4 regions of the Rhizobium sp. BE258 genome follow, and region 1 is predicted to be linked to each of the others. Evidence: riboswitches for the same ligand, from Rfam matches in the RefSeq annotation. Region 1 holds a riboswitch; each other region holds the start of a gene.

Region 1 (7,724 bases):
TGCGAACCTCGTCTGCGAGGCCATCGAGACGACGGATGCTCAGGGCGCCTTTGCCAGCCGTGGTTTTACCGACAGCCACGTTCATCTCGACAAGGCCTGCATCCTCGATCGTTGCAGCATATGCGAGGGAACGCTGGCCGAGGCCATCAGTGAGACGGCGAAAGCCAAGGCCGATTTCACCGAGCAGGACGTCTATGCCCGCGCGGCGCGCGTCGTCGAAAAAGCGATCGTCAACGGCACAATGCGCATGCGCACCTTCGTCGAGATCGATCCGCGCGCCGGCATGCGCTCCTTCGAGGCGATCAAGCAGATCCGCCAAGACTATGCCTTCGCGATCGATATCGAGATCTGCGCCTTCGCACAGGACGGACTGACAAACGAGCCGCAGACGTTTGAAATGCTCGACGCGGCGCTCGCGGATGGAGCCAACCTCGTCGGCGGAGCGCCCTATATCGATCTCGATCCGCGGGGCCAGATCCGGATGATCTTCGATCTGGCGGAGAAGCATGGCACCGCCATCGATTTCCATCTCGATTTCGATCTTTCGCCGGAGAAGACCAATCTGCCTGCGGTCATCGAGGAGACGGTGCGCCGCCGCCATCAGGACCGCGTCTCGCTCGGCCACATGACCAGCCTCTCCGCGATGGCGCCGGACGAAGTTCAGTCGCTCGCACGTCAGTTGAAAGCGGCGGGCATCGCCGTCACGACACTGCCCTCCACTGATCTGTTCCTGAATGGCCGCGATCATGACCGGCTGGTGCCGCGCGGCGTGGCACCAGCCCATCTGCTGGCATTCGAAGGGGTGCTGACCTCGATCGCCAGCAACAATATCCTCAATCCCTTCACGCCGTATGGCGATGCATCGCTGCTGAGAATGGCCAATCTCTATGCCAATGTCGCGCAGCTTTCGCGGCGCAGCGACATGCAACTGGCCTTCGAGATGATCAGCACCTCGGCAGCGCGGATCATGGGCAGGGATGAGCAGCCGATCGAGGTCGGCTCGCCTGCCGATATCATCCTGATCGATTGCATAGACCGGGAACAGGCGATCCGCGAAAACGCCCGCGTCATCTTTGGATGCAAACGCGGGCGCAGGACTTTCGAGGCACCAAGGCCGAGCATCTTGCGGGCTTAAGCCGCCTGCGCTGCCTTCGCCGGAATTTCGACGTCGATCTCCAGCACCGAGACATGCTCGCCGCGGTCGATTTTCACCTGCAGCCGGTCGCCGTCGATTTCCACGTGCCTGGCGATCACGGCGAGGATTTCCTCCCGCAGGATCGAGACCAGGTCGGCCCCGGGCGTGATGCGCTCATGGGCGAGCAGAAGCTGCAGCCGCTCGCGGGCAACAGGCGCGGACTTTTTCTTCTGGAAGAAGTTGAACACGTTCATGCTGCCCTCCGTCCGAAAATCTTGCCGAACAGGCCGCGCTTCTCGCCAGGTACCGTAACCGGCACCACTTCGCCTGCCAGGCGGCGGGCAGCCTCGAAGTAGGCCTTGGCCGGCGCCGTGTTCTGATCGGCGAGCGTCACCGGTGCACCGATATTGGACGCGCGCAGGACGTCCATGCTCTCCGGAATGATGCCGAGCAGCGGAATCGAGAGGATTTCCAGCACGTCATCGACCTTCAGCATGTCGCCACGCTCGGCGCGCGTCACGTCGTAGCGGGTGAGCAGCAAGTGCTTTTCGATCCGCTCGCCGTTTTCGGCCTTGGCCGTTTTGGAGTCGAGCAGGCCGATGATGCGGTCGGAGTCGCGAACCGAGGAGACCTCGGGGTTGGTGACGACGACGGCGATATCGGCATGGCGCATGGCGAGCGTCGCGCCGCGTTCGATGCCGGCCGGGCTGTCGCAGATGATCCAGTCGAAATTGCGCTTCAGATCGTTGATGACCTGCTCGACGCCCTCGGCGGTCAGGCAATCCTTGTCGCGCGTCTGCGAGGCCGGCAGCAGGAACAGCGTTTCCAGCCGCTTGTCGCGGATCAGCGCCTGCGAGAGCTTGGCATCGCCCTGGATGACGTTGACCAGATCGTAGACGACCCGGCGTTCGGCACCCATGACGAGATCGAGATTGCGCAGGCCGACGTCGAAATCGACGACGACGACCTTTTCGTTGCGCTGCGCCAGAGCGGCGCCGAGTGCGGCCGTAGAGGTCGTCTTGCCAACGCCACCCTTGCCCGAGGTAACAACTATGACTTTACCCATATCCCCTCTCCTGTCCTAAACCATTCGTCCGTTAAATCAGCCGCGATGCGAGGATCGCGTCGTTTTCGAGCCAGAGCTGCGCAGGCTGGCCGCGCAGTTCGGCAGGCAGATCGTCTGCCGTCTTGTAGATGCCGTCGATCGCCAGCAATTCTGCTTCCAGCTTGCGGCAGAAAATCCGGGCCGACGAGTTGCCGACCGAACCTGCCAGCGCCCGGCCGCGAAGCGCGCCGTAGATGTGGATGGAGCCGCCGGCGATAATCTCGGCGCCCGAAGCGACCGATCCGATGATCGTCACGTCGCCTTCCGGGAAGATGATCGACTGGCCCGAGCGCACCGGCTCGTGCAGAACCATCGACGACAATGTGGCGCGCGTTACCTGAACGGGCGCAGTGGCCTGCACCTGCGTCTCAGCCTTCGGCGCCGGCTCCTTCGCCTGCGGCACGTCGGCGACATCGACATCCGGTGCCGGGCGGCCGCCGCTCATGCCCGGCGGCATGGTAGCGTCGAGCTGCGATGGCCGCGCGCCTTCGATGCCCATGATCCGGACGCCGCGTTCGCCAAGCGAAGCGATCATCGACTTCAGCTGAGCCCGGTCCGCCTGGAGGTCGGCGACATCGAGGACAACCGGCCTTCCCAGGAAAAAGCCTGCCGAACGCTTGGCCAGATCGTCGAGCCGGACCAGCCATTCATCGAAGGGCAGATCGGGCGTCAAAACGACCGCCAGGAACGAACGGCCTTTGATACGGATGGAGCGCGCGTCGGTTAACACATTAGCAATCTTGGTTAATTTTTGATTGCTTCGGTGTACCTGCTTCGTGGTTAACAAATAGTTAACGCGTGGCCCCGGCCACAACGTTCAGTTAACGGCCGGGGACATTTGCACGGCGCCGTGGCAGGGCCGCCACAGGGCTATTTTACCTCGACGGCAAGGTCCGCAACATCGGGCGCGGTCTTCACCAGACCCATCTCCTGCATGAAGGTCCCGAACCGCTGGTAGCGGCCGGTATCGAGCGCCGCAGGACGCTTGGCGAAGCGCGGCAGCGTGTCGAAGAATGCTGTGCGGTTCAGCTCGTCGTCGAGATTGGGGTAGGCCTTGACGAACAGCTGCCAGGCTTCCTTGGGGTGGTTGGTGATGAAGATCGAGGCCTGTTCGACGGCCGCGAGGAAACGTGGCAGCCGCGGATCGGCGATCGAATCGCGATGGGTGACGAAGATCAGCTCGTCATAGGGCGGCACGCCGTTTTCTTCTGGAAAGAACGCCTTGCCCTCATGTCCTTCGAGCTTCATCTGCGTCAGCTCGAAATTGCGGAAGCCGCCGACATTGGCATCGACCTTGCCTGCGATCAGCGATGGCGACAGGGCGAAATTGACGTTGACCAGCTCTACGTCTTCTTTCGTGAGACCGGCGTTTTCCAGCATCCGCTTCAGCATCGCGTCTTCAAAGCCGGTGACGGAAAAGCCGACCTTCTTGCCCTTCAGATCGGCAAGACTCTTGATCGGTCCATCGGCAAGCACGGTGACGGTGTTGAGCGGCGTCTCGACCAGCGTGCCGACCCGCACCAGCGGCAGTCCGGCTTCGTGGTCGAGGTAGAGGTTGGGCTGGTAATGGATGCCGATATCAGCCTGCTTGGCGGAAATCAGCCGCGGCACCGCCGAGGGATCGGCAGGCGGGATGAGCTCGACATCCAGCCCTTGCGCGGCAAACAGGCCCTTCTGCCCGGCGATGACCAGCGGTGCGTGGTCGGGGTTGACGAACCATTCCAGCATCACTGTCAGCTTGTGGTTGGCAAGCGACGGCGAAGCGAGCGCCACAAGGGCAAGGAAGGTGGCGGATATCAGACGCAGCATGTTTGCTCCATGAATGTGCAGTTTGAAAATCGTTCAGCGCGTGGTTGCCCACGGCGTCCAGCCGGAGGTGAGCCTGTCGACCACCACCCGGCAGATCAGCGTCATCGCCGCCAGCACCGCCATGGCGGCAAAGACCATGTCGGTCTGCATGCGCGCATTGGCCTGGACCATGACGAAGCCGAGGCCTGCCGACGCGCCGACCCATTCGCCGATCACGGCGCCGAGCGGCGCCAGCGGCGCAGCGATCCTCAGACCTGAAACGAGTGCCGGAACGGCAAGCGGCATCCGGATGCGGACCAGCGTCTGCCAGTGGCTGGCATTTGTCAGCGATACGGCATCGAGGATATCGCGCTCGGTCCTGCGCAGCCCGTCGGCAAAAGCCGAAGCGACGGGAAAAAAGATGATGATCGTTGCCATGGCGACCTTGGAAGCCATGCCGAAGCCGAGCCAAATGACCAGGATCGGCGCCAGCACAAAGACCGGGAAGGCCTGCAGGATCAGCACCAGCGGCCAGACCAGCGCCCCGGCGGCCGGAAAGGCCGACAGCACGAAGGCCGCCGCCGCACCTGAGATTGCTCCGCAGACGTATCCCAGCACGATCTCAAGCGCCGTCGTCAGGCTCTGCTCCAGCAGGAACAGCGGCTGCCGCACAAAGACCGAAGCGACCGACAGCGGTGAAGGCAGGATGAAATGCGCCGGCGCAAACAGCCAGATGACCACCTGCCAGATCGCAAGCAGCAAAACTGCACCATAGAGAGCGTTGAGAGGGCGCATCGTTCAGGTGTCAGTGGAAACTGAGGGGCGTGAGCGCAGCAGAACAGACATTGCGAAGCGATCTCCAGACGGCAATGGAGATCCAGGCAAAGCGAAGACGAAGGGAGATACCGGCGGCATCTTGTTCCGTTCCTACGCCGGCATGACCCGGATCAGGTTCAAGGGTCCGGCTCAGCGCCATCTCAGCATCGTCAGATGCTCCCCTCGGAATGGGCGGGAAACTGTCGCGTTTTCAAAGGACTGTCAATGGTGGATCCGCCGCCTGCGCAGCGCCCAGGCATTTGTGATCGAAAGGGCTAGAGACTTTTGGCCCAGGGCTACCTATCTAAGTGTCATGCAATTTAGGGAGACCGAATATGAAATTCGCTATTCTCACCGTTCTTGCTGCTTCGCTGGCGGGAATATCAGCCCAGGCCGCGGACCTGACACCACCGCCTGCGCCGGTTGAACCGGAGGCAATAACGCCGGTTTTCACCTGGTCGGGCCCTTATATCGGTGCCGAGGGTGGCTATAGCTGGACGACGTTCGATCCTGACGGTGCATCCAATGTCGACGCCAACGGCGGGATCCTGGGCGGCTTTGCCGGCTACAACTACCAGTTCGACAATAACTGGGTGATCGGCGTCGAAGGCGATGTCCTCCATAACTGGAACGAAGAGGACACGGCCTTTGGCTCCGTCGAGACGACATGGCAGGGCTCGGTCCGCGCCCGCGTCGGCTATGCCTTCGACAACGCCCTGCTCTACGGAACCGCCGGCTGGGCGATCGCACGGGCAGAAGGTCATCCGACCGGGGCTTCAGATGTTTCCGACACGCTGAACGGCTGGACGATCGGCGCAGGTATCGACTACGCCTTCACCCAGAACATCTTTGCCCGCGGCGAGTATCGCTATACCGACTACGGCAGCGGCAACTTCGGCGGTGCGGCGGGCGGTGATTTCGATCTGAACCAGAACACGATCATGATCGGCGTCGGCGTCAAGTTCTGAGGAGACGGAATGAAATGCGCGATCGCGGACGGCACGCCTTCACACGGCGTGACGCGAAGCTAGCCGTTTTCCAAAAGTCCGCTCTAGGTGTTCCAACATCCCCGTGGAAAACCGGAACACCGTGTTGCACTAAATTAGGACTTCGACAAAAGTCATTCCTCATGATGAGGAATGCTCACAATGCTGTCGGGTCTCGGGACAATCACCATTACGGACGAGAATTACAGCGAGCACGTGGCCTTCGAACTCGGTGAGCGTGACGGCCTGCTGTTTGGCGGCGAAGAGATCCTGCGGCGGGCACAGCGCGCCAAGAAGGTGTTTCTCTTCCTGCTGACATCGCGGCGCGAGTTGCGCATCCGCATTGCCAATGTCGAGCATTCCTGCGCCAATTTCGTCGTCATCAGCGAACCGCTTCCTGCCACCTGAGAGCGCGTGAAAAGGCCACGAGCGGGTCAGCGCTGCGTGGCCTTCATGACGCGGCCCGTGAGGCGAGCCGCGCCTCAGTTCAGATGTTCGAAGTCCGCCATGTTCTTCTCCGTCACCAGTTGGAACGGGATCCAGACCTCGCGGTCGATCTTTTCGCCCTTGATCGCCTTCAAAGCCGCATCGATCGAACCCTTGCCCTGACCCTTGGCATCCTGGAAGACCGTGACCTTCAGGTCGCCCGCCTTCATCGCCTGCAGGGCTTCCGGCGTGGCGTCGATACCGGCGACGATGATCTTCTCCGTGGATGCGCCGCCATTCTTCAATGCGGCGATGGCGCCGAGCGCCATCTCGTCGTTGTTGGCAAGAACGGCATCGAACTCCAAGCCCGATGTCAGCCAGTTGGAGACCAGATCGGCGCCGTTGACGCGGCTCCAGTTACCGACCTGCTCCTGAGCGACCTTCAGGCCGCTGCATTCAGGCGTCGCGATGACGTCATGGACGTCCTGAGTGCGCTGACGCGCGGCCTGGCTCGTCAGGTCGCCGATCATGATGACGACATTGCCTTTGCCGCCCAGAATGCGACAGACTTCCTTGGTCTGCAGCGTGCCGGATTCGGCCTCGTTTGAACCGACGAAAGCCTGTTGCTTGCCGAGTGTCGAAAGATCGGTCGGCTGAACGTTGACGTAGATCAGCGGGATGCCGGCATCCTCGGCAACCTTGCTGAGAGCCGGCGTGCCATCTGAATCGACGGGATCGACGATGATGGCCGAGACGCCGCCGGCAGCGAAATTCTTGACCTGGTCGAGCTGCTTGTTGACGTCCGTCGTCGCATCCTCGATCTGCAGCTCGACACCGACGGACTTGGCATAATCCTGCATGCCGTTGACGATCAGCGTCTGAAAATTGTTGGTGAGCGTCCCCATCGAAACACCGATACGATCGGCCGCGTGCGCCTGCCCAGCAAGCACCAGGGCAACCGCGCTGGTGGTCAGCAATTTCAGCATTTTCTCTCCTCCCAGAGATAAGGCGGCGCCAGCCGGCCGCAGGAAAACGTTAGCCGGGGAAGATCGCGCGGTCCGCGGAAAAATTGATGAAAATCCCTCATTTGCAGGGATCCGGACAGCAAAAGGCCCGGCGGAGAAGCCGGGCCTGCGGGTCGTTCACCTGGGAGGATCAGCCAGCCTGCTGTTCGCGGCGCGCCTTCTTTTCTGCGCGGCGCCTGGCCTGCTCCATGAACCGCTTGTCCATGCGCTCCTGCGCTTCGGATGAACCATCGTGGAATGTGCCGAACCACTTGTCGAGCGGGATCACGCCATCGGCGTAGTTGCACTCGAAATACTTGTGGTGAAGGTAGTGGTCGTAGCTGTGCGTATCGATGGCGCTTTCCTCGCCGACGACGATCTTGTCGAAACCGGCATGGCCGGGCGCCGGTGCAAGGCCGGCATGCGCCAGATGAAAGATCGCATGAACCGGGTTCGACGGAACG
Region 2 (7,724 bases), on a different contig from region 1:
GTTTTTCTAATGGTTATGCCGCAGTCCAGCCCCCGTCAATCGAGATGTGGGTGCCGGTGACCTGCCGGGCGTCGTCGCTGGCGAGGTAGAGCGCCAGCGCGCCGATTTCCTCTGCCTTGACGAATTCATGCGTCGGCTGGGCCTTGAGGATCACTTCGGTCTTCACCTGCTCCTCGGTCATGCCGCGGGCCTTTGCCGTATCCGGGATCTGCTTTTCGACCAGCGGCGTCAGCACGTAGCCGGGGCAGATGGCATTCACCGTGACGCCCGACTCAGCAAGCTCCAGGGCGGCCGTCTTCGTTAATCCTAATATACCATGTTTCGCCGCCACGTACGCGGATTTGAACGGCGAGGCGACGAGGCCGTGGGCCGAGGCGATGTTGATGATGCGGCCGTGCTTCTTCGCCTTCATGTGCGGAATGGCTGCGCGCATCGTGTGGAAGGAACTCGACAGGTTGATGGCGATGATCTGATCCCACTTGTCGATGGGGAAATCCTCGATCTTCTCGACATGCTGGATACCGGCATTGTTGACCAGCACATCGACGGTGCCGAAGGTCTTTGCCGCCGTTTCGATCAGGTCGGCGATCTCGGCGGGCTTGGTCATGTCGGCCGGATGGTAGAGGGTGCGTCCCTCCGAAAGTGATTCAAGCCGCTCGGTGATCGCCTTGATTTCTTCGGGTCTTCCGAAGCCGTTGATGACGACGTTGTCGCCCTTGCCGGCAAAGGCGGTGGCGATCGCCAGGCCGATGCCGCTGGTGGAGCCGGTGACGACGACGGTTCTCTTCATGAACGCTTCTCCTTGGTCCGCAATGGACCAAGGTTATGCGCAAAGAGCGGTGGCTGACAATCGCCGCGTTGCCGCTATCAGCTTCCGGCGAGCAGACCGTTGGTGAAAGCCGCCGAGAAATCCGGGCGCTTGGCAAGCGGTGCGCCATTGGCATCCTTCAGGATACCGGCATCGAAGAGATAGTTGCTGATCGCGTTCATTTTGGCCGGTTCCATATCCCCAGCCTTGCCGGGTGCCGTGCGCAGATAGGCGCCGTCAACGAGAGCCTTCAGCGAGGCGCGCACCAGTTCGCCGTTCATCAGCGCGCCGTCGGAACCGGCAATCAGGATGGCGGCGGCTTCGTCCGGATGATCGGCCGCGAATTCATATCCCTTCCGCGTTGCCTGCATGAAGGCGCGGGCAAGGTCCGGCTTTTCGGCAAGGTAGGCGTTGCTGCTGCCCAGAATGGCCGTGTGTTCGTCGGGCACGCCGTAATCGGCATAGACAAAGGCGCGCTGGGCCTTGTTCTCCAGCTCGGCCTGAACGCCCTCCCAGGTGTAGACTTCGAGGGTGAAATCGACGGCGCCGTTATCGAGCGCCTGGTAGGCCGAGGTTCCGAGTGTCACGGTCTCGAACTCGCCCTTACCGCCGGCGTTCTTGATCATCGAGCCGAGCAGGGCGTTTTCCCAGGCGCTGCCGAAGCCGCCATAGGTCTTCCCGTCCAGGTCCTTCGGCGTCTGGATGTCGCTGCGATCGGCCTTGAAGACGACGCGGCCGGTTTCCTTCTGAACGATCGCGAAGGTGCCGATGAGATCGGCGCCGGCGGCGCGCTGCGTCATCAAGCCGATCGAGCCGAGCACGCCGAAATCGGCGACACGGCTGGCAACGAGGGTCGCGGCCGAGGTGTCCGTGTAGGGGAGAATTTCGACATCGAGACCGGCGTCGCGGTAGAAATTCCTGTCACGGGCCACGTAGAGGCCGACGTGATTGGTGTTCGGCGTCCAGTCGAGGGCGACCGAAACCTTGGGATTGGCGGCGCGAACGGTGAGCGGTGCGGCGGCCAGCGACAGGATGCCGGCAAGGGCGGTGCGGCGGGTGATGGACGGAAGGGTCATGGCTGATCTTCTCCTTCGAAGAGCGTTGCGAGGATACGGTTTTCGATTGCGATGACGTCCGTCTGCTGGCTGCCGGGTTCGGTGCGCGGACGGGGCAGCCTGACCGCCGTTTCCAGGACGATGCGGGCGGGGCGGGGCGAGAAGAGGTAGATTCGGTCGGAGAGCAGCACGGCCTCGCGCACATCATGGGTGATCAGGATCACCGACAGCCCCCGGCGCAGGCAGAGCGCTTCGAGAAAGCGCTGCATCTTCAATCGGGTCAGTGCATCCAGCGCGCCGAAGGGTTCGTCGAGCAGCAGGATCGGCCGCTGCTGGACGACGGTGCGCAGCAGGGCGACACGCTGGCGCATGCCGCCGGAGAGTTCATGCGGCCAGCTGCGTTCGAAGCCCTCCAGGCCGAATTCGGCCAGCAGCGGCGTGATTTCGGCGCTCGCGTCTCGTCTCGACATCCCCGCCATCTCCAGGCCGAGCGCCGCGTTGGCGAGCAGCCGCCGCCACGGCATCAGCGCATCGCGCTGCGGCATGAAGGCGAAGGGGCGGGTTTCTGAGTCCAGCGCATTGCCGTTCATGCGGATACTGCCGCCTGTTTTGGCGACGCTTCCGGTCAGAATCCGGAAGAGCGTGGATTTTCCGGCGCCCGACGGGCCGAGGATCGAGACGAATTCGCCCGCGTGAAGCTGCAGTGAAATGCCATCGAGCACGGCGACGGTGCCGAGACGGCAGCTGAGATCCCGGATATCGAGAAGAGGCTGATCGCTCATCGACGGTCGTCCCGGCTGGTGCGGTGCCAGGGCATGGAGAGCCATTCGACCAGCACGGCCAGCGAAAACAGGATGAGTGTCAGCAGCGAACTGACGAGCACGGCGGCAAGCACCAGATCGGCGCGGAAATTGTTCTTGGCGTTGAGGATATAGACGCCGAGCCCGCGGGCGGCGCCTGCATATTCGGCAAAGATCGCGCCGACGACCGCGTAGGTGATCGAGATGCGCAGTCCGGCGAAGAAGTAGGGCAGGGACGCCGGCAGCCGCGCTACGATGAAGCGCTTCCAGCGTGAGGCGCCCATCGAGGCCAGCAGCTCCTCGATCTCCGGTTCGGCTGCCGCATAGCCGAGGGCAAGGGCCACCAGCATCGGAAAGAAGGTGACGAGGGCGACGAGCAGGATTTTCGGCAGCAGCCCGAAGCCGAACCAGAGCACGATCAGCGGCGCGATGGCGACCAGCGGCAATGTCTGGCTGATGACGAAGACCGGCATCAGGGCGGCGCACAGGCGCGGCGCAAAGTCGATGGCGACCGAGAACAGGAACGCGATCGCCAGCGAGAGGCCGAAACCGGAGATCGTCGCCTGCAGCGTCGGCCAGCTGTTGTTCAGCAGCGCTACGCGTTCGACGAATGCCTGGGTGATGACGCGCGATGGCGCAGGCAGCGTCGTCGGCGGCACACCGGCAAGGTCAACATAGGCTTCCCAGATGGCCAGCAGCGCGCTGACCGACAGCACGGCGGGCGCAGAACGCATGGCAAGTTCCGGCAATCGGATGAATCGCGGCATCGGCAGTCTCCTGACGTGAGGCAGCGATCAGACGGCGGATGGGCTGTTGGCGGAGACGGTAAGGTCGATGGTCACATGGCCATTCGGCGGACCGAAGCGGACGAAGGCTTCGTGAATGGTCGCAAAGACCGCACCGGCATCGCCTTTGACGCGGGTGCAGAAATTCTTCGAGCGGTCGAAAACGCCCGAATTCTTCAGGAAGTCGATGCAGCCGTAGATCTCTTCCATGTGATCGCCGGTGCCCATGACATAGAGCGAGAACTGCGCGGCGGCGGTACGGCCGGTGACCGGCGAGGAGGCTACTGCTTCCAGAGCTGACGCCTTGCGCTCGGCAAGCGGCAGGACCGGACCCGAAAGGGCCTCGGTATGGCACATCGGATCGTCAGGCTCGCCGGGGCAGCCGCGGGAGATAGTGGCGCGCAGCACCGCATGGATGCCATCCGCCGAGCCGCTGACATAGAGATCGCGCATCGCCGCGAAGACGACATCGGGCGTGCCGACGATCAGCGTCGAGATGTCGTCGGTCTCGATTCTGAGCTTGTCGCGATAAGGGGCGAGGGCCGGAAGGGCCGAGAGGATGACATCGACGAAACGGTCGGTCATCGGGTAAAGGGAAATTTGTGCGCCAGAAAACATCGCTCGCCTCGCTCCGCTGGTATTATCCAGATCAGCTCAAGAGTTTGAGGCCATGCGGCCGCATCTCAGCCCCGGCTATACGGAGCACCCCTGTCGTTGGTGCCCTTTAAGCATGCGTCGGCTGGCTTGTAAAGCGGCCGATTTACGACGAGGCAAAATTGCGATCGGCTTTCTTTTCTCTTTCGTTTCTACGTCTTAAATGATCTATCTGAAAGCCGCTGAGCTTAGAGGGAGGGGCAGGCATGAGCGGGTATGTTCTGGCGATCGATCAGGGCACGACATCGACGCGGGCGATCGTTTTCGATGGCGAGATGAAGATTGCAGGCGTCGGCCAGAAGGAGTTCACGCAGATCTATCCGCGCTCGGGATGGGTGGAACACGATCCGGAGGAGATCTGGGATTCGGTGGTTTCGACCATCCACATGGCGCTGCGCGAAGCCAGGGTGAAGGCCACTGACATTGCCGCACTCGGGATCACCAACCAGCGCGAAACCGTCGTCGTCTGGGAGCGTGCAACAGGCAAGCCGATCCAGAACGCCATCGTCTGGCAGGACCGCCGCACCGCCAGCTATTGCGAGAACCTGAAACGCCAGGATCTCGAAAAGCTCTTCACCAAGAAGACCGGGCTGATCCTCGATCCGTATTTCTCCGGCACCAAGCTGTCCTGGATGCTGGCCAATGTGAAGGGCGCGCGTGCCCGGGCCGCCAAGGGCGAACTCTGCTCCGGGACAATCGATACCTTCCTGATCTGGCGGCTGACCGGCGGCAAGAGCTTCGTCACCGATGCGACCAACGCCTCGCGGACGCTGATGTACAACATCGCCGACAATAGCTGGGACAAGGACCTGCTGGAGATCCTGCGGGTACCGGCCGCCATGCTGCCGGAGGTCAAGGACTGCTCCGCCGATTTCGGCATCACCGAGAAGTCGCTGTTCGGCGCCGAAATCCCGATCCTAGGCGTTGCCGGCGACCAGCAGGCGGCGACGATCGGCCAGGCCTGCTTCGAGCCCGGCATGATGAAATCCACCTATGGCACCGGCTGCTTCGCGCTGCTGAATACCGGCTCCGACATGGTGCGCTCGAAGAACCGGCTTCTGACCACCATCGCCTACCGGCTGGATGGCGAGACGACCTATGCGCTCGAGGGGTCGATCTTCATTGCCGGAGCTGCGGTGCAGTGGTTGCGCGACGGGCTGGGCATCATCGATTCTGCCGGGGAGACTGGCAAGCTGGCCGAGGGTGCCGATCCCTCGCAGGAGGTCTATCTGGTGCCTGCCTTCACCGGCCTCGGGGCGCCGCACTGGGATCCGAAGGCGCGTGGCGCGATCTTCGGCCTGACGCGCAACAGCGGCCCGTCGGAGCTTGCCCGCGCCGCACTCGAAGCCGTTTGCTACCAGACGCGGGATCTTCTCGATGCGATGCAGAAGGACTGGAAGAACGGCACCGACGATACCGTGCTGCGCGTCGATGGCGGCATGGTCGCCTCCGATTGGACGATGCAGCGGCTGTCCGATCTGCTCGATGCGCCCGTCGACCGGCCGGTGATCCTGGAGACCACCGCGCTGGGGGCTGCGTGGCTGGCCGGCAGCCGGGCGGGTGTCTGGCCGGATCGCAAGACCTTCTCCGCCAAGTGGAAACGCAACAAGCGCTTCGAGCCTGACATGGATGAGAAGACGCGAGCCGCCAAGCTCAAGGGCTGGCGGAATGCGGTGAAGCGGACGCTGAGCGACGCTTAGGGCGGTGCGCCGGGTGGGGTGGCGGTGGGACGAGCGCTTCATCCCATTCGCAGTCTTCACGTGCGAGCCTCAGTCCTACCCACCGCCGTCATGCTCGGGCTTGTCCCGAGCATCTGCAACGGCTGACGTAGGAGTTCGTTAGATCCTCGGCACAAGGCCGAGGATGACGGAGGGGGCGTGCCGCTCTCTGCGAACTTCAAACAGGACCCTCCAAATCATTACCATCCGCACTGTGCGCGAATGCCGCAATCTCGCTGCTTGCGTCTTTTGTACCGATCGGTACAATATATCCTCATCAGTACAGGAGAAAGACGATGACTGCGCTTATTCCTCCCTTCACGCTTGAAACCGCCACGCAGAAGGTTCGCCTTGCCGAAGACGGCTGGAACAGCCGGAACCCGGAGAAGGTTTCGCTCGCCTATACGCCTGATAGCGCCTGGCGCAATCGCGCCGAGTTCGTCAACGGACGCCCGGAGATCGTTGCCTTCCTGGCGCGCAAATGGGCCAAGGAGCTGGACTACCGGCTGATCAAGGAGCTGTGGGCGTTCCGCGAAAACCGCATTGCCGTGCGCTATGCCTATGAATGGCACGACGACAGCGGTAACTGGTTCCGCTCCTATGGCAACGAGAACTGGGAGTTCGATGCTAGCGGCTTGATGCAGCGGCGTTTCGCCTGCATCAACGACATGCCGATCAAGGAATCGGACCGCAAATACCATTGGCCGCTGGGCCGCCGTCCGGATGATCATCCGGGGCTGTCGGAGCTTGGCCTCTGAAGGATTGATGCCCTGAAGACCGTTTACGAACGCCGCGATGTCGTGCCCCTGCTTGCCGAGATCTTTCGGGAGCTCGGCTATGAGGGCACGACGCTGAGCCGGATCACCGAACGCACCGGGATCGGCAAGGGCAGCCTCTACCACTTCTTCCCCGGCGGGAAGGAGGAGATGGCGGCTGCCGTGCTTGCCGAGGTCGACCGCTGGTTCGAGGACTTCATCTATGAGCCGCTGCGCCGCGACGAGCCCGCCGTGGCGATCGCGGCGATGTGGCGTGGCGTTGACGATTACTTCCGCTCGGGCGGGCGCATCTGCCTCGTCGGCGCCTTTGCGCTGGATAGGACGCGGGAGCGCTTCAGCGAGGCGATCAACAGCTATTTCCGGCGCTGGGTCGAGGCGCTGGCCGGGGCGCTGACGCGGGCTGGCCGGAACTCCGGCGAGGCGCGGGCCGAGGCGGAGGCCGCGGTTCTCGGCATCCAGGGCGCGCTCGTTCTGTCGCGCGCCCTTAGTGATCACGATGTCTTCCGCCGGGCAATCACCGGCATGCAGAAGAGGCTGAAGGCTACTTCTTGAGCCAGGGGCTCTTCGTGCTCCAGAAGATGACGCTGGCGCCGAGATAGTCGTCGGCGAAGGCAGTGAATTCTTCCTTGGTGAAGGGCTTCTTGGTCTGCGGGTTCCTGTAGGTCAGCGTCGGCTCCTGAACCGCCATTCCGACATAGGCGAGCTTGCCCTTGTACTGGTTGAAGAACGGATAGGAGTTCTTCATCTGCGCCTTGCGGTTCGGCACGATGTCGGGGCCGCCGAGGCCAATATTGTTCTTCGCCGCGAAGTCGAAGAGGCGGCTCATATATTTATGGTCGTTTTCCCATTCGCAGGGCCAGAAGTTCACATACTGGACGACCATCGACTTGGCGAAGGCCTTGCGGGCAAAGCCGAGATTTTCCATCTCGCCGGCGAAGTAGGCATCGCAGCTGAAATCCTTCGGCTCGTTCTTCGGGTCGAGATCGATCGAAGTCTCAGGCAGGTTGATGCCGTAGACGCGGCCGTCGAATTTCTGCGCCAGAGCCGAAATGAGCGCCTGGTAGCGCTCGCGCACCGCCGGGTTCCATTGCTGCGCCACCCAGCCGGAGCCGATGCCCTTGTTCTCAC
Region 3 (7,724 bases), on a different contig from region 1:
CCCAGCATGCGCACGCCGATCACGTCGGCCTGCAGTTCCTGCTGGCGGGAGAAGGCGGCGAGACGCAGTTTGCCGCGGGCGAGCGCCTGCTTGCCGGCGATATCGCTCGACAGGACTTCGGCGACCACGCGGCTGGCTATGACTTCGGCCTCTTCGCGCTTCTGGCGCTCGATGCCGTGGTTTGCGGTCACGTGGCCCATCTCATGCGATAGCACGGCAGCGACTTCCGAAGCGTCGTTGGCGAGCGCCAGCAGGCCGCGAGTCACATAGAGATAGCCGCCCGGCAGCGCAAAGGCGTTGATCGCCGGCGAATTCAGAATGGTAATGCGATAGGACTGGCTCGGATTTTCGGAAACCGCCGTCAGGGCGCCGGCGATGCGGGCGACAAGCCGCTCGGTCTTGGCATCCTTGTATTCGCCGCCGTAGCTCGCAACGATGCGCGGATGCTCGCGCGCACCCATGGCAGCGCGCGGGTCGTTCTTCTGGACCTCATCGACGATCTGCGGATTGGACGAGGGGGAAACCGTCGGCTGGTAGGACTGTTCGATGATCGACTGACAGCCGTTGAGAGCCATGGCAGCAGCCGTCAAAAGCAGCGCATGCCGTCCCCGTTGACGCAAAGCGGATAGCACGTTCCTGGAAGGCGCGGGTCTCGTCCACGTCGTCATGCTGTCCAGTCTGGCTCTCCGAGTCATCTTGCTTTTCGGCCGGCTCGCCAAATGTTCGATCCGGCCACTTCCAACGGGGTTCAACAGGCGTCCATCCCGCTTCTCGCATTGCACAACGGGGGAACAGACGTCATTGCTGTAGCTGATTTCCGCATCGGTTGCATAGCGAGACTCTGCGTAATTATGGCGCCGTTGTAATTTAGCAAGCTTAGCGTGGTTAAGGAGTTCTTTCGCTCCGATGAAATTGTGGCGAAAGTGCCATCGCGGCGTGGATATTCGTCAGCCCTGCAGAAATTGCCGCAATGCGGGGGTGCTCTGATCAGCCAGATACTCGCTCAACGGTGCAGCGAGCGCAATCGCGCCATGGTCGATGAAAACGCCATATTGTGCAATGCGGCGAACCTCATCCGGGTCGTGCGAAACGATGATGACCGTGGCCCCGGTCTCGCGCTGCATTGCCGTCAGAAGCTCAGCCATGCCGTTGCGCAGGCTAGGGTCGAGGGCGGCGAAGGGTTCGTCGAGAAGCAGGATTGGACGCTTGCGAACGAGGGCGCGGGCAAAGGCGGCGCGCTGCCTTTCGCCGCCGGAAAGCGTTGCAGGAAGCCTTTTTTCGAAGCCCGTCAGGCCGACCTGCGCCAGCGCGGCCGAGATGCGGCTGCGATCCGTCGGCGCGAGCTTCAGGGCCGGATTAATGCCCAGCCCGACATTGGTGAAGATATCGAGATGAGCGAAGAGATTGTTGTCCTGAAAGACAAGCGAGACGGGCCGCTCGGCCGGGTGACTGCCGGTAACATCATGTCCGGCGAGCAGAACGCGGCCGCTCTCCGGCGTCTCGAAGCCTGCCAGCAGATTGAGTAAGGTCGATTTGCCGGCGCCCGATGGGCCTGTCACGGCAATGATCTGGCCGCGGGGCAGCGTGCAATCGAAATGGAAGGCGTGGCTGCCGAGCGTCAGGCGGACGTTCTGCATGGTGATATCAGCGGCCGTCATCGGCACCATGTCCTCGCATCTGGCCGGATGCTCCGGCGATCGTCAGCAATAGGCAAATGACGCCGAGGATCAGCGCAAGGCCGTCGGCATCGTTGGTTCTGTAGCTTCCCATGCGGCTGTAGACCAGCCATGGAAGTGTGACAAAACCATCGGATCCGAACAGGGCGACAGCGCCAAGATCGCCGAGCGACAGCGCCATGGCGAAAGACAGGGCGGTCAGCAACGGCTTGCGCAGCCCCGGCCAGTCGACAAGCCGCAGCCGCGCCGCGCCGGTTATCCCGAGACTTGCCGAGAGGCGCGCGGTGCGGCGCTGATGGACGAGATAGGCCGGTTCAAGCACGCGCATGACGAAGGGCAGGGCCATCAGCATGTTGATCAGAACGACGAGGACGGGCGCAAAAACAGAGGCGTCGCCGAATGGCCTGAGCGCCATGAACCAGCCGGTCGCAAGCACCACGGGCGGCACCAACAGCACCATTGACGAGGCTCCGCCCATCGCTGCGTAGAGGGCGCGGCTGCCGCGTGTGAAACGCTTGTCCCCGCTGATGGTCTGGCGGGCGCGGATCAGGGCTGCTGATACGACAAGGGCCAATGTGGCGGCGGAAAGGGATATGCCGAAGCTCATCGCTGCGGCTTGCCAGAAGACCGGCTCGCCGACCAGCTTCGGGAGGTCGGCTCTCAGGCCGGCTACCAACACGGAAAGCAATGGCGAAAGCAGAAAAGCCGTAGCGAGGACGAGGAGCAGGCCATCCGACAGTTTTGCCATCGCCATTCTGCCATCGAAACGCATGGAGTGGCGTCCGGCGGTCAGCCCTTCGTCACGGCTGGCGGGGAGAAACGACATGGCGCCGAGGATGAGGCCGGCCAGGGCAATCTGCAGCAAGGACAGAGCTACCGCTCGGCCCGGGTCGAAATCAAAACGCAGCGACTGGTAGATCGCCACCTCGATCGTCGTTGCCGCCGGTCCGCCGCCAAGCGTCAGCACCAGCGTGAAGCTGGTGGCGCAGAGCATGAAGATCAGCCCTGAAATGCCAGGGATCAGGCCGCGGATCGCCGGCCATTCGATGAAACGGAAGACGGCGCGCGGGCGCATGCCGAGATTGCTTGCCATCAGCCAGTATTCGGCGGGCAGGCGCTCCAGTCCTGCAAGCATCAGCCGGCAAGCGAGCGGCAGATTGAAGAAGATGTGGGCGAGGAGGATGCCGGTCAGTCCGTAGATGCTGACGGGTTCGGACAGGCCGAGCTTGAGCAAAGCGGTATTGAGCAGGCCCTGCCGTCCCCAAATGCCAATGAGCCCGAGCGCGCCGATCAGAACGGGCAATCCCATCGGCACGGCCATCAGCCGGATGATCCAGATGCGGCCGGGAAAGTTCGGCTGGCGGGCAAGCGCCCGCGCGACGGGGAGCGCCAGGAGAACTGAGAGCAGCGTGGAGAGAACCGCTTGCAGCAGCGTGAAGCGCAGGACGCGGAGAATGTAGGGATCCGAGATGATCCCGGCGAACGCATCACTGCCGCCGGAAGCAGTCAGCGAGACGGCGGCGATGCCGATGAAAAGCAGGATGGCGGCGAGGCCGATTGCCCCGCCCGCCAGCGCATTTCTCCGTTCCGCAGCCGTCTGCAGCATCAGTTCATGCTCATGGCCGTCAGCCACTCATCGATCCAGGACTTGCGGTTTTTGGCGACATCATCCGGGCTCATCAGGAAGGTCTTGGACGGATTGACCAGCTTGCCGAAGGCATCCGGCAGCGGCGTGGAGGTGGCCGCAACAGGCATCATCCAATTGTTGGTCGGGATCGTGTCCTGGAAACCCGGCGTCACCATGAACTTCAGGAAGTCGCGGGCGAGTTCTTTATCCGGCGCGTTCTTGAGAAGGCCGGCGACTTCGATCTGGATGTAGTGACCTTCGGAGAAGGCGGCGGCCTGATAGCGGTCGGTGTTCTCGGCGACCATGTGATAGGCTGGTGAGGTCGTGTAGGACAATACCATCGGCGCCTCGCCCTTGGTGAACAAGCCATAGGCTTCAGACCAGCCGGGCGTCACCGTCAGGATGCGGCTCTTGAGCTTCGTCCATGCTTCGGGCGCCTTGTCGCCATAGACGGACTTCACCCAGAGCAGCAGGCCAAGGCCGGGCGTCGAGGTGCGCGGATCCTCGATGACGAGCTTTTGCGATGGGTCGCCGTCGATCAGTTCCTGCATGCTTTTCGGCGGGTTCTTGATGGTCTGCGTGTCGTAGATGATGGCGAAGTGGCCATAGTCATAGGGAACGAAGACATCGTCCTTGAAATCGCCCGGTACCTTGAGGTCGCTGGTATCGACGCCGCTTACGTCGAACAGGCCGGTGTCCTTGGCTTCGGTGATCAGGTTGGTATCGATGCCGAGAACGATGTCGGCCTTGGTCGAGGCGCCTTCGAGCTTCAGGCGTGAGAGAAGCGCCACGCCATCGGCGACGCTGACGAAATTGACCGTGCAGGCGCAGGTCTTCTCGAAGGCTTCCTTGACCTTGGGGCCCGGGCCCCATTCCGAGGTGAAGCTCTCGTAGGTGTAAATGGTCAGCGTCTTGTCGGCGGCCTGCGCCGGAGACAGAGTGACTGTTGCGGCAAGGAAAGCCGTGACGAATGATGCGATCAATGGTTTGCGGCCGGGCATGGCGCGCCTCCTCCTAAAAAAGTTGTTTCATGGGGAAAAGGGCGGTGCCTGGTGTCACGCGTCTAATCCCTCCGCCGGTGTTAGCCGGATCAGGTTCCGCGGGTTGGCTTGAAAGCCTCTCAGCCAGATATCCTTGCGGATACAGGGCACCCCGTTAGAGCGTTGGCAGATGTATAGTGATGCAGGCTTTATGACAAGGGCGCAGCGCGCCCTTGCCGCTACTCGGCGGCTTCGGCGGCTGCGGCCGTGTTCTTGGTCTCGCCGTGGCGCGGCAACTGGACCGGTTTCAGCGAAAGCGCTGCAATCAATCCAATCAGAGCAAAGGCGCAGGAGGTCATGAACATCGGCGTGAAGGCGCTGGCATAGGCATCGGCGACAGCCTGGCGGCTGGCTTCCGGGAGGGCTGCCATCATCTTCGGCGTCAGCTGCTCGATATCCGTAACGCCGGGGATGGAAACGCCGACCTTTGCCAGCTGTGAGCCGATGATGGCGCCGTAGATGGAGATGGCGATCGAGGCGCCGCCCATGCGCGACAGCGTGACGGAACCGGTGGCGGCGCCGACATCACGCGCCGGAGCGGCGTTCTGGACGCCGATGACGGGCACCTGCTGCGACAAGCCGATGCCGATGCCGTGCAGCATCATCAGCAGGCCGATGATCGGCAGCGGCGTACCAGCATGGACCTGGGTCAGGAGCGCGAAGGCCACCGCGCTGCAGGAGAGGCTGGCAATGGCGAAGGGCTTGTAGCGTCCGGTGCGCGAGATCATGCGCCCGGCAAAGAGCGAGCCGCAGACGAGGCCGCCGGTCAACATGACGAAGAGCAGGCCGGCATGCGAGGGCGACAGGCCCGTGGTCGTCTGCAGGAACAGCGCGAAGTAATTGGCCATGCCGATAGCGATGCCGCCGCCGGTGATCGACATGATCAGGAGAAGCGGGAAGGTAGGGTTGCGGAACAGCGATAGCGGCACGATCGGTTCGGCGGCGCGGCGCTCGACGAAGACCCAGGCGATGGCGCAAAGCGCGCCGATACCGATGATCCCAAGGCTCTGCGGCGCCAGGATCGAGCCGAACAGCTCGCTGCCATCGGCCATCAGCACGATGCTCGTCGTCGTCATCGCCAGCAGTAGGGCGCCGGCATAATCGATCTTCGGGCGGCGGTGCGGCTTGCGATAGGGCAGCATCAGCGCGAGGCCGATCAAGACAACGAAACCGATCGGCACGTTGACGAGGAAGATCGAGCGCCAGCCGAAGAGATCGCTCATCATGCCGCCGAGAACGGGGCCGATGGCGCTCGAGGCCATCAGCACCAGGCTGGAATAGCTCTGGTAGCGGGCTCGTTCGCGCGGCTCGAAGAGATCGGCATTGACGGCGAAGATCGATACCATGATGCCGCCGCCGCCCAGGCCCTGGAGCACGCGGGCGGCGATCAGCGTGTTCATCGAGACGGCGAGACCACAAACGGCGGAGCCGACGGTGAAGATCGCGATTGCGGTCATCATCACGTATTTGCGGCCAAAGAGGTCACCGAGCTTGCCATAGACGGGCATCACGGCGCTCAGCGACAGCAGATAGGCGGAGCCGATCCAGCCGAAGCGTTCGAGGTGGCCGAATTCGCCGACGATGGTCGGCAGCGCCGTCGAGACGATCTGATTGTCCAGCGTTGCCATGAACATCGCGGTCATCAGAAACAGGAAGAGAATAAGCCTGCGGCGGGGATCCGTCACGAGCGGCTGGGAGGCAAGCTGCATATCCATGAAGACAGTTCCAATCTTGATCGCCAATTTATGTGACAAAAGCATATAAATGTCAATGACACCAGAATGACGCGGGCATATTTCCTTCGCGCAAGCCTTCTGTTATGCTCGGCGCATGAACGAGAAACCCGCCCGCATTCACGAGCTTGATCCGCTGTCACTGGAGAACGAAAGCGTTTCCAGCATCGGCCAGAGCATGACACGCATGAAGTTGATGACTGGGCGCCGGCTGATTGGGCGTCTGGCAATCCAGAGCGTGGCGCCGGATCTCGAGCTCTCGCATCTCGATGTTCTTGACGCCGTGCGCCGTGCGCAGCCGGCCGATGAAGTGACTGTCGGGATGATCGCCGAGATGCTGCGGATCGATCCCTCTCGCGCCAGCCGCGTGGTTGCCGATATGGTCAGCCGCAACATTCTGCGCCGCGAAGCATCGCAAGCCGATGCGCGGCGCATCGTCGTCGTGATGACGCCGATCGGCCAGCGGCTGCTGTCGGAGATCCGGGCGCAGAAGCTGTCGTTGATCACAGAAATCCTCGACGGCTGGAGCAACACGGACGTCGATGCCTTCGCCGCGCTCTATGAGCGCTTTATCGACGGCTATGAAAAAGCCTTCGAACGGCGCGATAAGGGCACGCCCGGTTAAGCCCCGCCCCTTTCCCTCGACCCCTCCTTTGCGCTATGGGCAATGCCCATGACCCAGACGACCTTCACGATCCTGCTCGGCGGCGAGCTGACGCCGACAGAGCGGCTGCGCAGTGCGATTGCCGGCAGCCGGTTCATCGCGGCCGATGGCGGCATGCGGCATGCGGCAGAGCTCGGTGTCGTGCCAGAGCTCTGGGTGGGTGATTTCGATTCCACCGCACCGGATCTCGAAGGCGCGTTTCCGGGTGTGCCGAAGCAGCCATACCCGGCAGCCAAGGCCTCGACGGATGGCGAGATCGCTGTTTCCGAAGCGATAGCCCGTGGCGCGAAACGGCTGATCCTTGCCGGTGCGCTGGCGGGTGAGCGGTCCGACCATGCGCTTCAGCACCTCCTCTATGCCGTCAGCCTCGCCGAACAGGGTATCGACCTGTTGCTCACTTCGGGGCTGGAGGAAGCAGTTCCGCTTCTTTCAGGTTCCATCGAGCTCGACCTGCCGAAGAACAGCCTGTTCTCGGTTCCCGGTTTCAGCGAATTGCGCGGTCTCTTCATCGAAAACGCGCGCTATCCGCTCTCGGATTTCCATTTGCCGTTCGGCTCGTCGCGTACCATTTCCAATGTGGCAGAAGGCAAGGTTCGGTTCACGCTCGGCAGTGGCCGCGCGATCGTCCTTGCCCGCCCCTATGACCTTTCCGGAGTCTGATCCTTGGCGCCTCCCATTCTCAAACTGGACGACATCTTTCTGAGCTTCGGCGGCGCGCCGTTGCTGGCGGGCGCAAGCCTGCAGGTGGAGCCCGGCGACAAGATCTGCCTCGTCGGCCGCAACGGTTCCGGCAAGTCGACGCTGCTGAAGATCGCTGCCGGCATCGCCGAAGCGCAATCCGGCGAGGTGTTCCGGCATCCATCCTCGACGGTCCGATATCTTGAGCAAGCTCCTGATTTCGGAAGTTTTGCGACGGTGCAGGCCTATGCCGAGGCCGGTCTTGGGCCGGGTGACGACCCCTATCGCGTCACCTATCTGCTGTCG
Region 4 (7,724 bases), 240 kb from region 1:
AGTGCCTGCCGCATTTGCCCAAGAACTGGCGACGAAGGACAGGATCGGCCTTGCCGATGCACCGAAGTCCCTCGTCGTTCGCCTGACAAACGACAGTCCCAACAATGCCGACGCAAAGATCGCCGAAGGCTACCAGAAACTCTTCGTCGATTTCATCAAGAAGCATCCCGACTGGAAGCTGCAGATGCAGTTCATGTCGGCCGATATCGGCACCGAACAGGCCAAGATGCTCGAGCAGGCCAAGGCCGGCAACGCGCCGGATTGCGCCGCGGTCGATTCCTTCGTGCTCTCGCAGTTCATGGTCAATCACGTGCTGGCGGATTTCACGCCATACTTCTCGAAGGAAGAAGTGGACGACCTCTTCCCCTTCATCCGCGAGGGCATCACCGACAAGGACAAGAGCGTCCGCGCCTGGTGGTGGGATACCGACTTGCGCGTGCTCTATCGCAACAAGTCGATCGTCGCCGACGCGCCCCAGACCTGGGACGACCTGAAGAAGGCCGGCATCGCATCTGTCGGCGAAGGCATGGAGGGAATCCTCTTCAACGCCGGCCGTTATGAGGGCTCGACCTTCGACTGGCTCGCCAACTATTGGGCACTCGGCGGCAAACTGGTCGACGACACAGGCAAGCCGATCTTTGGCGAAGGTGAAAACAAGGAGAAGTTCCTCAAGGCGCTCAACTATTACAAGGACCTCGTCGATTCAGGTGCCGCACCGAAGCGCGTGACGACGATCGGTAACTATGACGACCTGAACGCGGCGGCTGCGGCCGGAACCACCGCCCTCTTCATCGGCGGCAACTGGCAATATGCACAGCTGAAGGCCACGCTCGACGACGAAGAGTTCAAGAACTGGACCTTCTCGCCGATCCCCGGTCCGACCGCCGACCAGCGCTCAACGGGAACCGGCGGCTGGACGATCGCATCCTTCGCCAAGGACAAGGACAAGGTCGAGATGTGCGCCAACCTCGCCCGCGAGGTCTATATGGGACCGGCAAACGCTCTGCAGCAGCAGCTTCCGACGCGCAAGTCGCTGTTCACGAAATATGATGTCTTCTCGACCGAAGCCAACAAGACCTTCGCCGACGCCCTGGTGAACGGTCAGGCGCGGCCGGGTGCACCGATCTATCCTGAGATCTCCAACCAGATCCAGATCATGATGGGTGACGTCCTCTCCGGCACCAAGAAGCCGGAAGAAGCACTGGACGGCGCGTTCAATGCGACGATGGAGGCTTACAAGCGTCTCTAGAGATTGTGATCGTGGCGGCGCCCGGAAATGGGCGCCGCCGGCATTCCCAAACCCGGACAGAGAAGCCCAATGAGCCCTATCGCCATCGAGGCCGTCAGCCCGCCTCACAGCAGATCGTTCATGCGCCGTTTCGCCGGGGCACCCTTGCCCTGGATCATGCCCGTGATCATCGTCATAGGCATCTTCTATCTCTACCCCGTCATCGACGTGTTCCGCCTGTCGTTCACCAATGCCACGCTGATCGGCGACAATCAGGATTATACACTCGGCTCGATCTCCAATGCGCTGAGCTCGCCGCAGCTGCCTGATATCCTGTGGGCAACGCTGATCTTCGTCGGCGGGAGCGTTATCGGCCAGCAGATCCTCGGACTTGCCGTCGCGGTCGTCGTCGTTCGAGGCGAAAAGCGCGGCCTGTTCGGCACGACGATCCTGCGCACCACGGCGCTTGTCGCCTGGGTAGTCCCGGGTATCGCCGGCGGCATCATCTGGCAGATGCTGTTTTCCGAAGCGCCTTATGGCGCGCTGAACAGCATCCTCAGAATGATGCACCTGCCCGCCGTCGCCTGGCTCTCGGATCCGTCGATCGCGCCCTGGTCGGCGCTGATATCCAACATCTGGCGCGGTGCGGCTTTCTCGATGGTCGTCATGTATGCGGCACTGAAGGCGATCGACCCCTCGCTCTACGAGGCGGCGGAAGTGGATGGCGCAACCGGATCGCAGCAGTTCTTCTTCGTTACCATTCCTCAGCTGCGCGCCGCGATCCTGGTCAACATGATCCTGATCACCATCATGACGCTGAACACCTTCGACGCGATCATCACGCTGACAGGTGGCGGTCCCGGCCGTGCGACGGAAGTGATCTCGCTTTACGTCTTCAACATCGTCTTCAGAAATTACGACCTGTCGGGCGGCAGCGTTCTCTCCGTGCTGATGCTGATCATCAGTCTCGGGCTCGCCTTCGTCTATGCGTCGTTCCTGCCCAAGGAGGAAGAGCAATGAGCGGGCGCACCGGCACGCGGTTTGGCGATTTTCTGAGCTATCTGTTCATGCTGGCGATGTTCGTTTTCTTCGCCGGCCCCCTCTCCTATCTGCTGTCGATGGCGATGCGCGACCGGCGCGAGATCTATCGCGGCGTCGCCCGCTACATCCCACACAATCCGACGATGGAAAACTTCGTCGCCGTTCTCAACAACAGCTATTTCCCGCTTTATCTGTGGAACGGGCTGAAGCTTGCGGCGCTCAGCGGTCTCGGCGTTCTCATCGTGGCGCTGCCTGCAGCCTATGCCTTCTCGCGCTTCCACTTTCGCGGCAAGGGCCTGTCGATGATGGGGTTGCTGCTCTTCCAGATGATCTCGCCGCTTGTGATCATGGTGCCGCTCTATCGCTACATGAACAAGCTAGGCCTGCTCGACACGCATTTTGCCGTCGTCATGGTCTATATCGCGCTCGGGGTGCCGCTGGCGACCTGGCTGTTGAAGAGCACAGTCGATAGCATCCCGCGCAGTCTTGACGAGGCCGCGATGATCGATGGCTGCAATCGCTTCTCGGTGTTCTGGCGTATCGTCCTGCCGCTCTCGGCGCCGGGCATCGCCTCGGTCTTTATTATCACCGTCATTGCCGGATGGTCGCAATTCCTCGTGCCTTTTCTGCTGCTGACCCAAAACAATCTGATGCCGATCGGCGTCGGTATCTTTAACTTCCGCGGCATGCAGACCGACTCGTCGATCCAGCTGCTTGCCGCCGCCTGCCTGATCTCCGTCGTACCGGCGATCGTGGCCTTCCTGTCGCTCCAGAGACTGATTCTCGGCGCGATGACCAGCGGCGCAGTCAAGGGATGAGACCGGTCTGATGCCGATGGAAGATGAAGGATCGCGACCATGAACCAGACCGCGGGCGTCAAGCTCTCCCCCGATCTATCGGGGGCAAATGTCGAAGATGCAGGCGAGCATAACCGCGCCGTCGTGCTGCGCTGCATCCACCGGCAGGCCCCGATTTCGCGGGCGGAGATTGCAAGACAGACCGGCTTCACCAAGCCGGCCATCGCCCGCATCGTCGACCGGCTGCTGGACGAGGGCCTGATCATCGAGGCTCGGCGCCGCCACGGTTTGCGCGGACAGCCCGCCATCGAGCTCGAGATCAATCCGGACGCGTTCTTCGCCATCGGCATCAATATCGACCGCGATCACCTGACCATCCTTGCCGTCGACGCGGTCGGCAATGTGCGTGCCCGCGTGCATCACGAAAAGCGCTACATTCTGCCTGCCGAATTCATGCAGCTGTCGGCCGACGCGATATCACATTTTCAGCGCAGCCGCCTGATCGACGACGCTCATCTGGCCGGTATCGGTCTCGCCATGCCGGACTGGCTGGGCGAAATATCCTTTCCAGGCAAGCCGGCCGACTATTCCGAATGGCTGGAATTCGACGTGCGCACCGCGATCGAAGGCCTGACGCAGCACCCCGTCTTCATCGAGAACGAAACCAATGCCGCGGCACTGGCCGAACTCGACTATGGGCTCGGCGCCGAAAGCCGCAGCTTCCTCTACATCGCCATAAATGCCTGCCCCGGCGGCGGACTGGTGCTGGATGGCAATGGCCACCGCGGCGCCATGGGCCTTAGCGGCGAAATCGGCTGGCTGCCGATTGCCGACGGTAAGGACGAGCGGGCGCAGAAGGTGCGGCTGCTCGGCGAGATCTTTTCCCTGTTCTGCCTTTACGAGTTCCTCGCGGAACACGGCATCAAGGTCAGCGTACCGCAGGATCTACTGACGCTCGATACGCGCGGAAAGCGGCTGGTCTCGCAATGGCTGCGGGAGATGAGCGCCCATTTGGCCGTCGCTGTCCGGCATATCGGCATGATCATCGATCCCGACGCCATCCTGGTCGGCGGGCGGCTGCCGATCCGCATGATCGACGAGCTGCTGCGCTATGTACATGAGCATCTCGATGCCGCCGACGCCGCTTTGCCGTCGCTTCACCGCGCCTCGCTTGGCGACGATGCTTCGGCGATCGGTGCTGCGGCCATGCCAATGGCGGCAGCGCTGATGCTAGCGTCGTCAGATGAGGTTCAACGCACGCGTTCACCCCTGAAATACATGGATCGCCTGAACAACTAGAACAGCCGCCGCGGCGGCGCCTGGGAGGATTTTGATGAAGATCGGTTTCTATACGTCGACGTTCAACGACCGGCCGCTGGAAGAAGTGGTCGATTTCGCGGCCTCCGCCGGTTTCGATGCCATCGAGATCGATGTCGGCGGGCATATCAAGACGCCCGACAAGGTCCGCTCTGCCGTGGCACTCGCTCGCGAGCGCAATCTCTACGTCTCCTCCATCACCTATTTCGGCAACCAGCTCGACGCCGACAATGCCAAGCGCAAGGATCTGCGCTCGCGCACCTCGGAATTCGCCCAGGCGATCGGCGAGGCTGGTGTGCCGATCTTTGTGATCTTCCCGGGACGCAACGATGAAGCCAGCGACGAGGCCAATTATGACGACTTCGCCGCCTACACCAACGGCCTGATTGCCGAGACGGCATCGAGCGGCCTGATCTTCGCGATCGAAAACTGGCCAGGGCCGAAGGACAATTTCGTCGGCACGACGCCGAGGGGCTACGACGAGCTGTTCAAGCGCATTCCAGACCGCCGCTTCGGGCTGGAATTCGACCCCTCGCACTTCCTGCGCATCGGCGTCGATCCCTATAAGGCGCTCGAGGACGTCAAGGACCGCATTGCCATCCTCCATGCCAAGGACACCGCGATCGATCCCGCCGTACAGCAGGCCGTCGGCTATCACGGCAAGGGCTGGTGGCAATACAAGCTGCCCGGCCTCGGCCTTCTTGACTGGACGAAATTCCTGCGCCAGGCCGTGAGCTACGGTTTCGACGGCACGATCTCGATCGAGCATGAGGATGCCGCCTACGGCTGGCCGGGCAAGGACCTGGAGGCCCGCAAGGAGGGCGAGCGCGTCGGCCTCGGCTTTCTCAGAAACACCTTGAACACGCTCTGATCGCGGCCTGGGGAGGACGACAATGGCTCATGTTTCCGTGAATAATGCCCGCAAGGACTATGGCGCGTTCAAGGCCATCAAGGGCGTATCGGTCGATATCCGCGACGGCGAGTTCGTGGTTCTCGTCGGACCGTCCGGCTGCGGAAAATCGACGCTGCTCAGGATGATCGCCGGCCTCGAGGGCATTACCGGCGGTGAGATCCAGATCGGCAAGCACATCGTCAACGAGCTGGCACCGAAGGACCGGGACATCGCCATGGTGTTCCAGAACTATGCGCTCTATCCGCATATGACGGTTGCCAAGAACATGAGCTTCTCGCTGCGGCTGAAGCGTATGCCGCGAGAGGAGATAGACAAGCGCGTCGGCAATGCCGCCAAGATTCTCGGCCTCGAAAGCCTGCTCGAACGCTATCCGAAACAGCTCTCCGGCGGCCAGCGCCAGCGTGTTGCCATGGGCCGGGCAATCGTGCGCGACCCGGCCGTCTTCCTCTTCGACGAACCGCTCTCCAATCTCGATGCCAAGCTGCGCGTCCAGATGCGCTCGGAGATCAAGGAACTGCACCAGCGGCTGCAGACGACGACGATCTACGTCACCCACGACCAGATCGAGGCCATGACCATGGCCGACAAGATCGTCGTCATGAAGGACGGCCGCATCGAGCAGTCCGGTTCTCCGCTCGATCTCTACGACCGGCCCAACAACCTGTTCGTCGCGGGCTTCATCGGCTCGCCCGCCATGAACTTCATCAAGGGCAGCATGACGGATGTGGGTTTCCGCACCGAAGACGGCATCATCCTCCCAAGCGACCGCCGTCCGGGCGATGCCGTAACCTACGGCATCCGCCCCGAACATCTCCGGCTCGACCCCGGTGGCATCGAGATCACCACTGTCGTCGTTGAGCCGACGGGATCGGAAACCCTCGTCATCGCCAGACTCGGTACGCAGACCATCAGCTGCGTCTTCCGCGAGCGGATCAGAGCAGCGCCCGGCGATGTCCTGAAGGTTGCGCCCATTCATGATGCCGTTCATCTCTTCGATGAAGGCGAGCAGCGTATCGTCAGCGGCGAGGCCCGGCTGAACTGATAGGGCGTGACAAGCCGCCGATAATTTGCGATGACGAAGGCGTTGAGAGACAGGGGCGTTCGCCGGAAGGCGGGCTGAGAGGTACCCTTTGAACCTGAACCAGATAATGCTGGCGGAGGGAGTCGCTCGAGGCCCTTCGCTTTCGTTCGTCCGGCCTCCGGCGTCTTGCCCCGCCCCACAAGGGACGCAAGATGACGACTTCGAGATCACCCGGACAATTGCTGACCGCGCTGCGCGCCGCGCCGCCGCTCGTTCACTGCATCACCAACTATGTCGCGATGAACATCGCCGCCAATGTCGTGTTGGCCGCGGGCGCCTCGCCCGCCATGGTGCATGCCGAAGAGGAAGCCGGTGAATTCGCGGCGATATCCGGGGCATTGACGATCAATATCGGCACGCTGTCGCCCGCCTGGGTGAGCGGCATGAAACAGGCGGCGAAGGCCGCTGCCCGCAACGGCAAGCCCTGGGTGCTGGATCCGGTCGCCCATTACGCGACGGGCTACCGCCGGGAGAGCGTTGCGGCGCTGCTCGATCTCAATCCGGCAATCATCCGCGGTAATGCTTCCGAGATCATCGCGCTTGCCGGCAGCGAAAGCCGCGGCCAGGGCGTCGACAGCCGCGATCCCGTCGAGCAGGCGGAAGGTGCCGCCCGCAGCATTGCCGCCCAGTATGGTGCTGCCGTTGCGGTCACCGGTCCGATCGATTTCGTCACCGATGGCGCGCGTGCTGTCAGGATCGCCGGCGGCTCGGCCCTCATGCCGCAGATCACCGCGCTCGGCTGCTCGCTGACCTGCCTGACCGGCGCCTTTGCCGCGATTGCGCCCGAGGAGACTTTCGATGCGACAGTCGCAGCGCTGGCAATGTTTGCCGTCGCCGGCGAACAGGCAGCGCTGGAAGCGAAAGGCCCCGGCTCCTTCTCCTGGCGTTTCCTTGATGCGCTCGCGGCACTCGACGGTCCGGGCCTCGACCAGGCGGCAAGGATCAGCCCGGCGTGAAGACCTTCGATCTTTCCCTCTATCTCGTCCTCGATCCGCATCTCTGTGCCGGATACGGGCTTGTCGAAACCGCGCGTGCCGCCGTTGCCGGCGGGGCGACCATCGTGCAACTGCGCGACAAGACGGCGGACACCCGGCAAATGATCGAAACCGGCCGGGCTTTGCAGCATGTGCTCACGGGCAGCAACGCGCTGCTCATCGTCAACGACGATGTCGAGGCGGCGATCGCGCTCGGTGCCGACGGATTGCATATCGGCCAAGATGATCTCGGCGCGATTGAAGCTCGCCGGAAGATCGGGCCGGACATGATCCTCGGCCTGTCGGTCGAGACGGCGGCGCTTGCCGCCGCGGTGGATCCCGCCATCGTCGATTATGCCGGAATCGGCCCGGT

Evidence for each region. Region 1 has a riboswitch for thiamine pyrophosphate ahead of J2X43_RS03410 (ABC transporter permease). Riboswitches for the same ligand answer to the same signal wherever they lie in the genome.
Region 2: linked by a shared signal. The riboswitch ahead of J2X43_RS12005 (YkoF family thiamine/hydroxymethylpyrimidine-binding protein) and the one ahead of J2X43_RS03410 (ABC transporter permease) in region 1 are both predicted to bind thiamine pyrophosphate.
Region 3: linked by a shared signal. The riboswitch ahead of thiB (thiamine ABC transporter substrate binding subunit) and the one ahead of J2X43_RS03410 (ABC transporter permease) in region 1 are both predicted to bind thiamine pyrophosphate.
Region 4: linked by a shared signal. The riboswitch ahead of thiM (hydroxyethylthiazole kinase) and the one ahead of J2X43_RS03410 (ABC transporter permease) in region 1 are both predicted to bind thiamine pyrophosphate.

The regions. Positions count from the first base shown of each region.
Region 1 is NZ_JAVDWL010000001.1:730,446-738,169, reverse strand. Features, by position in the region: gene J2X43_RS03435 (amidohydrolase family protein) at 1-1,135, shown strand, start outside; gene minE (cell division topological specificity factor MinE) at 1,132-1,389, opposite strand; gene minD (septum site-determining protein MinD) at 1,386-2,201, opposite strand; gene minC (septum site-determining protein MinC) at 2,233-2,979, opposite strand; gene J2X43_RS03415 (ABC transporter substrate-binding protein) at 3,111-4,049, opposite strand; gene J2X43_RS03410 (ABC transporter permease) at 4,083-4,823, opposite strand; TPP riboswitch at 4,936-5,038, opposite strand; gene J2X43_RS03405 (outer membrane protein) at 5,180-5,812, shown strand; gene J2X43_RS03400 (hypothetical protein) at 5,993-6,238, shown strand; gene J2X43_RS03395 (sugar ABC transporter substrate-binding protein) at 6,313-7,242, opposite strand; gene J2X43_RS03390 (sterol desaturase family protein) at 7,412-7,724, opposite strand, start outside.
Region 2 is NZ_JAVDWL010000003.1:304,562-312,285, forward strand. Features, by position in the region: gene J2X43_RS11985 (3-hydroxybutyrate dehydrogenase) at 14-790, opposite strand; gene J2X43_RS11990 (ABC transporter substrate-binding protein) at 868-1,884, opposite strand; gene J2X43_RS11995 (ABC transporter ATP-binding protein) at 1,881-2,645, opposite strand; gene J2X43_RS12000 (ABC transporter permease) at 2,642-3,430, opposite strand; gene J2X43_RS12005 (YkoF family thiamine/hydroxymethylpyrimidine-binding protein) at 3,458-4,066, opposite strand; TPP riboswitch at 4,058-4,168, opposite strand; gene glpK (glycerol kinase GlpK) at 4,309-5,802, shown strand; gene J2X43_RS12015 (nuclear transport factor 2 family protein) at 6,117-6,578, shown strand; gene J2X43_RS12020 (TetR/AcrR family transcriptional regulator) at 6,591-7,148, shown strand; gene J2X43_RS12025 (hypothetical protein) at 7,138-7,724, opposite strand, start outside.
Region 3 is NZ_JAVDWL010000005.1:287,230-294,953, reverse strand. Features, by position in the region: gene J2X43_RS19725 (M48 family metalloprotease) at 1-695, opposite strand, end outside; gene J2X43_RS19720 (ATP-binding cassette domain-containing protein) at 948-1,658, opposite strand; gene thiP (thiamine/thiamine pyrophosphate ABC transporter permease ThiP) at 1,645-3,282, opposite strand; gene thiB (thiamine ABC transporter substrate binding subunit) at 3,282-4,304, opposite strand; TPP riboswitch at 4,354-4,468, opposite strand; gene J2X43_RS19705 (MDR family MFS transporter) at 4,523-6,058, opposite strand; gene J2X43_RS19700 (MarR family winged helix-turn-helix transcriptional regulator) at 6,174-6,701, shown strand; gene J2X43_RS19695 (thiamine diphosphokinase) at 6,744-7,400, shown strand; gene J2X43_RS19690 (ABC-F family ATP-binding cassette domain-containing protein) at 7,404-7,724, shown strand, end outside.
Region 4 is NZ_JAVDWL010000001.1:968,940-976,663, reverse strand. Features, by position in the region: gene J2X43_RS04560 (extracellular solute-binding protein) at 1-1,249, shown strand, start outside; gene J2X43_RS04555 (carbohydrate ABC transporter permease) at 1,319-2,248, shown strand; gene J2X43_RS04550 (carbohydrate ABC transporter permease) at 2,245-3,087, shown strand; gene J2X43_RS04545 (ROK family transcriptional regulator) at 3,127-4,365, shown strand; gene J2X43_RS04540 (sugar phosphate isomerase/epimerase) at 4,400-5,254, shown strand; gene J2X43_RS04535 (sn-glycerol-3-phosphate ABC transporter ATP-binding protein UgpC) at 5,277-6,338, shown strand; TPP riboswitch at 6,380-6,476, shown strand; gene thiM (hydroxyethylthiazole kinase) at 6,530-7,333, shown strand; gene thiE (thiamine phosphate synthase) at 7,330-7,724, shown strand, end outside.